2 regions of the Metabacillus indicus genome follow, and region 2 is predicted to be linked to the other one. Evidence: riboswitches for the same ligand, from Rfam matches in the RefSeq annotation. Region 2 holds a riboswitch; the other holds the start of a gene.
The links. Region 2 has a riboswitch for cyclic di-GMP ahead of ACK1LH_RS16885 (methyl-accepting chemotaxis protein). Riboswitches for the same ligand answer to the same signal wherever they lie in the genome.
Positions count from the first base shown of each region.

Region 1: it holds a riboswitch for cyclic di-GMP, as region 2 does, so the genes downstream of both, ACK1LH_RS14185 (anti-repressor SinI family protein) here and ACK1LH_RS16885 (methyl-accepting chemotaxis protein) in region 2, are expected to answer to the same signal.

Region 1 covers NZ_CP176757.1:2,762,353-2,766,111, forward strand. Annotated here, with positions in the region: gene ACK1LH_RS14175 (DEAD/DEAH box helicase) at 1-1,215, shown strand, start outside; gene ACK1LH_RS14180 (YqhG family protein) at 1,219-2,013, shown strand; cyclic di-GMP riboswitch class I at 2,310-2,396, shown strand; gene ACK1LH_RS14185 (anti-repressor SinI family protein) at 2,428-2,553, shown strand; gene ACK1LH_RS14190 (helix-turn-helix domain-containing protein) at 2,657-2,992, shown strand; gene ACK1LH_RS14195 (hypothetical protein) at 3,049-3,246, opposite strand; gene ACK1LH_RS14200 (DUF5658 family protein) at 3,261-3,542, opposite strand.
Region 2 covers NZ_CP176757.1:3,280,096-3,283,854, reverse strand. Annotated here, with positions in the region: gene ACK1LH_RS16900 (GH32 C-terminal domain-containing protein) at 1-508, shown strand, start outside; gene ACK1LH_RS16895 (DUF898 family protein) at 696-1,046, shown strand; gene ACK1LH_RS16890 (peptidyl-alpha-hydroxyglycine alpha-amidating lyase family protein) at 1,211-2,293, shown strand; cyclic di-GMP riboswitch class II at 2,469-2,550, shown strand; gene ACK1LH_RS16885 (methyl-accepting chemotaxis protein) at 2,618-3,759, shown strand, end outside.

The sequences.
Region 1 (3,759 bases), 520 kb from region 2:
GCAAAAAGAAGCCCCCACCGGGAAATTGTTCTTAACCAGCAGTACGACCTGGTGATCATCGATGAAGCTCATAAACTGAAAAACAGCAAAACGAAAAACTATGAATTTGTTCAGAGCCTGAAAAAGAAATACTGCCTGCTTCTTACTGCAACGCCCATTCAAAACCGCGTAGAAGAGATTTTTAACCTTGTATCTCTGCTGAAGCCCGGACATTTAGGCAACGAAGCTTATTTTTCAGAAGTATTTTCTGCCAAGAACCGCTCTTTGGAACACCATGAGCACCTTCAGGAACTCGTGAACAAAGTCATGATCCGAAACCGCAGAGGAGATACGGGCATTGAATGGCCTAAACGACATGTTGAGACCGTTCCGATCGAGCTGTCTGAGAGTGAGCGCCAGTTGTATACGGCTATATCACGTCTCAAAACATTCGGCGCCTCTTCCGCCAGCACGTTTTCAATCATGACGCTGCAAAGAGAGGCATGCTCAAGCAGGGAAGCTGTCTACATGACGCTGAAAAAAATGGCCGAGCGCCCCGAAGGCGAAGCATCCCCTCTTCCAGACTCTGTCATTGAAGAGCTGATGAACTGCATTAATGAAGTTGACGGAAATTCCAAAGCACAGCGGACGGTTGAACTGATTCAGCAAATCAATGACAAAGTCATCATTTTTACAGAATACAGGGCCACCCAGTTTTATCTTCAGTGGTTTCTTCAGCAGCACGGCATTTCATCTGTTCCTTTCAGGGGAGGATTCAAGAGGGGCAAAAAAGACTGGATGAAAGACCTTTTCAAAAACCGGGTTCAAGTACTGATTGCGACAGAAGCTGGCGGGGAAGGAATCAACCTGCAGTTCTGCAATCACATTATCAACTATGATCTTCCCTGGAATCCGATGCGGCTTGAACAGCGGATTGGACGGATTCACCGTCTCGGGCAGGAAAAAGATGTCCACATTTATAATATGGCAACAAAAAACACCGTTGAAGAGCACATTCTGAAACTTCTCTATGAAAAAATCAACCTGTTTGAAAAAGTCATCGGCGAGCTTGATGAAATACTGACAAAACTTGAGATATCCAATTTCGAAGATCACCTGCAGGACATCCTGTTTAAATCTAAAAGCGATGGAGAAATGAAAATTAAGATGGAAAACCTGACATCCATCCTGCATTCTGCAGAACAGGAACACACAAAACAGAGAATGGAGGGATAACCAATGCAGCAGCAGCAGATCAGCGAGTTCCTTGAAACCTTTTTCACGGCCAATTCATGTGACATTACAGAAAAACAGCCTGGCTATATGACGATCCAGCTGACAGTGGACATGGATAAAGAATTGATGAACAGGCCGTTTTACTGGACATATCTTGAGAAAACAGGCGGTGTGCCGAGTCCGATGCAGCTGACTTTAATAACAGATGCCAAACGGGCACCAGCTGATTTGAAAGGGGAAATCATGCACTTCGGAGCACCAAGACTGCACCAGATTTTCCGGACTGCCAAAAAATTCGGAGGCCATATCCGCCTCTATGAAAACCCGCCGAACACGGGAAGCTCTCAGTCCCTGCATCCATGGCTGGGTGTAAATGTCATGGTATCCTATCAGAGCGACAAGAAAAAAGATCATCTCTATTCCATTGGACTTCACCTGATCAGCGGAGCCATCATAGAAGATTTTCAGGATCATTTGGAAAACATGGCCCTCACTCCCAGAATTCCTGATTTGTGTTTTACAACTTCGCCAATGATTAAAGTTCAAAGCGGCCTCTTGCGAATTCAAAATTATATACAAGCTAAATTTGAACAGGATGACCACACCTGGGCTGATGATGCAAGACAGCGCTGGAATTCAGATATGATGCTGCTAAGCCATTTTTATGAAGATCTTGAAGAAAAACCAGAATCGTACCATCTTGAAAAAGAAGCCTTGAAAGAGCTGTATGATCCTCACATTCATGTCTCGATTACAAACGGCGGGTTATTCTATTTATCGAGGACTGCCCTCGCTTAATGTCAAAATTTGCGCAAAAAATGATTTTGGTGTCATAAAATCATTTTTTGCCTTTTTATTTTTGCTGAAGAATGGCTGTCGAAGAAAACAGTAAAATCAAGCCAAAATGCCCATATAAAAGGAATATAATTCTAATTACTAGTAATTTTTTGAAAAAAATGAAAATATTTTTTTCTCTCGACATATTTCAGCACAATAAATGAAAATGAAATTTTATACTAGTAGTAAATTAGATAGACAACACGAAGTGACAAAAGAAATACTTTGTTTTTGATGCAGTGTCAGAGTTACACATAATCAGACAAAGGCAAACCTGCTGAAAAGCCGGGACGCAAAGTCACAGATCTAACGTTCTACGGAGCTATGATGGCTGGACTGCCTGAAATACTATTGCGTATTTTAGGAGGAGTTACAATGGAAGTGTTAATGGAGGAGTTTCAAAAGCTTGATCAGGAATGGAAAGAGTTGATTCTGTCGGCTTTGGAGATGGGTATCAGCAAAGAGGAAATCAGAGAGTTTTTGAAAACGCAAACAGTTTAAAGTTGACAAACAGCTGCAGTCTGTATTTTTTTTTCGTAAATTCGTTCTGTATATATAACAATCCCTTCGCTATATGCTATAATACGACTGGGAAGGTGATTATATGATTGGTGAACGCATACGAAAATACCGCAAAGAACGTGGACTGTCACTATCAGAGCTTGCCGATCGGGCCGGAGTTGCCAAATCATATTTAAGCTCAATCGAACGGAACCTGCAGTCAAATCCTTCTGTTCAATTTCTCGAAAAAGTCTCTTCCGTCCTTGGGGTCTCAATGAATACACTTATTCTTGAAGACCAGTCACAAAACATGAAACAGGCAAACCTTGATCATGATTGGGCAAATCTGGTCAAAGAGGCAATGGATTCAGGTGTTACAAAGGATCAGTTCAGAGAGTTTCTTGAATTTAACCGCTGGAAAATGAACCAGGAAAAATAACAGCACCATGCAAAAGGTCTTCTTACCCCTTTTGTATGGTGCTGTTTTTACGTACGCTATCCTTTTCTGTCAAATTCGTATCCTGTTCCCATATTTTGCTGATAGGCTGACAGCGGTATTTTCTTTACAGCGTGAACAGCCTGTATCGCTTTATGGGAGGTAAGATCCTTTGAACAGACAGGACAAATCCACTGATATGATTTGCTGCTGCTGAAAGATGGCTGATAGCACTGACTGCAAAGTTTTTTATACATCGCTTTTCCCCTTTTCATCCAATCAGCAGCCGGATCCAGTGCAAATGAGCCAAAAGAACAGCAGAATACAGAAATGCAGCGGCAATTGAAAGGACTTTAATTATCGGTGATGACGGCACACGCCCCGTGAAAACAAACAAAAGCAGAAATAATGAAAATGACAGCTTACTACATGTAAATACCGCAGGATGTATCTCATACAGAATCCTCATAACAGGATTGGCTTCTGTAATCAGCTCATAATGCAGACCGGCAAGGGTCAATGCTGCGTCCATACCATTTAAAGCTGCTAACATCAAAAAGAGTGCCTTCAACACATTTCCGCCTTTATTCTTAATAAAGAACAAAAAGAGCAAACTTAATCCGTCTACTAAAAGTATATACCTCTTCAGCGAATAAAAACAGGTTCAAATTCCGCTATTTTTCTTTTTAAAGAACGTTTACCGCCGATTTCCTCCAATTTTCTTTAATAATCTTACTAAATTTAAACATTATAAAGAACAATCACTAGCA
Region 2 (3,759 bases):
AGAAATCCGTATGACAGGCCACGGACGAAGCATCATTACTGCATCGGCTGCAAATGGGAAAATTGCCGGCAGAACCATTATCGAGAGCACCGCTTCCTTTAAAATCGCCGAGAGGACAAGCGGGAAATTCCTTGTACCGGAAGGAAAGGGAAATGGATCTAAAACAAGACTTCAGCCGGGCGGGGAACATGTATGGAAAATAGAAAATGCCGCACCGGGGGCTTATAAAGTTCACGCAGGCGACAGCAAGTTTGTGCTGGATGCTTCAGGAGTCACCGCCGGAGATGATGTGCAAATATGGGAGTATTTTGGCTACGGCAACCAGCAATGGAAAATTACAGATCAGTGGGATGGAACCTATCGCTTCAGTGCTGTCAACAGCGGTAAAGTAATGGGCGTTAAGAACAACCGGCCCGAGGATGGAACAATTGCAGAAATCCAGAATGCAGGGGGAGGGGAGTTTCAGGATTGGGAGCTTATTAACTTTGAAGGAAACGGCATAAAGTAAACTTACTAAAGCTTTACTTTAAAAATGCATCGTGCAGAGGAGTCGTGTTTTAACTCTTCTCTGCACGTTTTTTTATTAGACCTTATAAAGCCATAAGCAGATTCATTTGTTAGAAAATTTATTTAACAAGGAAATAATATCCTATTATGTTACAATGTTCTAGTCTAAAAGGAGGGGGTGTAAAGTCTTGAGTACAGAAGCTTATGTAAGTCAGCCGGTGAATGCAGCATCACATAAAGAAGCCTCATATTTTGATGGCGGACTGTTTCAATACATCGGTTGGTCTTTGCTTGGTTTGCTAGTAACAGTGTGTACATTTGGTATTTGTTATCCTTGGTCTATTACTATGATTTTAAGCTGGAAGGCACGGCATACTGTTATTAACGGCAAGCGCCTAAGATTTCACGGAACTGCAATAGGATTATTCGGCAATTGGATAAAATGGTGGTTCCTATGCATTATTACTCTTGGAATCTATTCCTTTTGGCTGTTTATTGCGCTGGAAAAATGGAAAACAAAACATACGTCATTTGAGTAATATGAAAGTGCTCTTCTCTTTATGAGGAGGGCATTTTTTTATTCTCTGCAACTCAGGTCTTAGAACGGTTCAATCCCGCGTCCGTTTCAGGAAGCTGTATTCCGCGATATCATAGGCTGTGCAAAGAGATAAGCACTACTATTTTATATGGAGGAATATTTCAAATGAATAAAAAGAACTCGTTCTTTTTGGCAGCACTCAGCATCACAGGATTAATCGTATGGTTCAGCCAGGGAGGATCAGACGTTATTTTTAAAGAAAAGCCGGTTGAAATACCGGAAACAAAAACTTACTCAGCTGAAGTTCTCTGGCCGAAAACGCCCGAAGAGAAAAGCGCAGCTGGTGAAGCAAGCGGTGTGGCGGTTAACTCTGAAGGAGATATTTACTATTTTCACAGAGCAAGCGGAGAGTACAGCGGAAAAGATTTTATTAAAGAACCAACGATTGTCGTTTTGGACGGAAAAACAAAAAAAGTTAAGAGAACTTTGGGAGAAGGCATGTTCAAATCTCCGCATGGTCTTGAAATCGACAGCGAGGATAACATCTGGGTGACAGACGTTTCTTTAAATAAGGTTTTTAAATTGAGTCCGGAAGGTAAGCTTATGCAATCATTCGGAAATGAGTACCGGACGGGTATGGAATGGAGTCTCCGCATTCGAAATGTGCTTCCAAACTTTCCTGTTTTCATGGACGAATACACATTTGCGCGCCCTACAGATGTAACGGTCATGGATGACGGCTCATTCGCTGTTTCGGACGGCTACAGAAACCGGAGAATAGCTAAATTTGATAAAGAAGGAAAACTGGAATGGCAGATTAATCAGCATGGAGACGAGCCGGGAGAATTCAACCTGCCGCACGGAATCAGCAGCGACAGCGAAGGCAGAATCTATGTCGCAGACCGAAGCAATGCACGCATACAGGTATTTGATAAAAATGGACAGTATCTTGACCGCTGGGACATGCCGGAGATCGGCAGGCCGTTTGGTGTAGAAGCTGCGAGTGACGGAAACATTTACGTTGTTGACGGCGGTGATTCCCTGAACGGCGCAGAAGAAAACTTTACAAGCGGGGTCATTGTCTTAGACAAACAAGGAACAATACTGGAGCGATTCGGCACATGGGGCAGCAAAGAAGGCCAGATGAAAATTCCGCATGATATTGCTGTTGATGAGAGCGGGAATTTGTATGTAGCTGAGCTTGGCAATAAAAGATTACAAGAGTTTTCAAGAAAGTCGTTTAACTAGAAACATCGGATTATCTCTTCTAACTGGGGACGGCACTTTATAGCCGTCCTCCCCTTTTGCTTCAATTTTACCCTCAGGTTCAAAACTGCCTTAACTAATTTCAGAATTTTTTATGCTTTTACGCGCTGCCCGCTAAATAGAGGATTTTTACGTCCGATAATATAGGTATAAAGTAATAAATGGAATGCAGAGATTGATCGTTTATAATTGGGCGCTTTAACGATCGGGAGCAAGTAGCGCAACCGGCCAGCACAGACAGGACTGATGGACTGAAATAGAAAAAGCATTGAGTAAGGGTAAGCATGAAGGTAAAAGGGGGAAAAAATGAAGAGTATAAAGTGGAAAATCTTAATGAGCTATGCGATTGTTTTGCTATTATTGGTCATCATTGCCGTGTTCAGTTATCTGACGATAAACCGGATCTCTGATGATGTAGAGGAAATCACCGCAAATGATTTGGCGTTTCTGGAATCTTCAAATTCGATGACATTCAGCGTGGCGTACAGGGCAAAAATTGCGCGTGATTATATTTTATTTGACAGGGGAGAGTTCAAAAAGCAATTTTTAGACGAAACGGAAAAAGCGATCGAAACCGAAAAAGTATTGCAAGAGGCTATCCAAAACGGAAAGATTTCAAAAGAAGTGGAATCTGCTCTCTCGGAAGCGGATGAAAAGACGATCAAATGGAGGACGCTAGTTACTGAAGAAATTATCCCTCTATATGACAGCGGAGAACGAGAGAAAGCCCTGCAGCTGATGGAGGAGAAATGTCTCCCGTACAGTCAGGAAGCGATTGATGCTTGGGCAGAAGTTGTAAAAATACAAAATAAGATTACAAGTGATCAGACATCTGAAACGATTGAGTCTTCAAACCAATCTAAAATAATCATTGTTATTGCTTCTGTGATCGCTTTTGCAGCAGCTCTCATTATTGGTCTTTTAAATGCCAATGGAATTTCAAAGGCTGCTGCCCTCATCGTGGACAGACTCGAAACCATCTCTAAAGGAGACCTCAAAGGCGATCTTATTCAGACGCAGTCCCAGGATGAAATCGGCCGCCTCATTGTGGCTTCAAATACAATGTCGGTCAATTTAAAGGCGTTTATGCAGAGAGTCTCAGACACATCAGGACAGGTAGCGGCAGCCTCTCAGCAGCTCGACGCATCAGCAGAGCATTCTTCCGCGTCTGCCCTGCAAGTAACGGCAACAATTCAGGGAATTGCCGAAGATGCCAACACCTCTTCTGAAAGTGCCAATGAATCTGTGCGGTCGATGGAGGAAATGGCGAAAGGAGTTTACCAGATTGCCGAATCATCCGAAGATGTTTCCAGAGAGTCGCAGACCGCAGCGAAACAGGCTTCTGACGGTAATATTCTTGTAGACAAAGCCGTTGAGCAAATGGGGGCCATCCAGACATCTGTTGCAACGACATCACACCTTTTATCTAATTTAGGAAACCGTTCAAA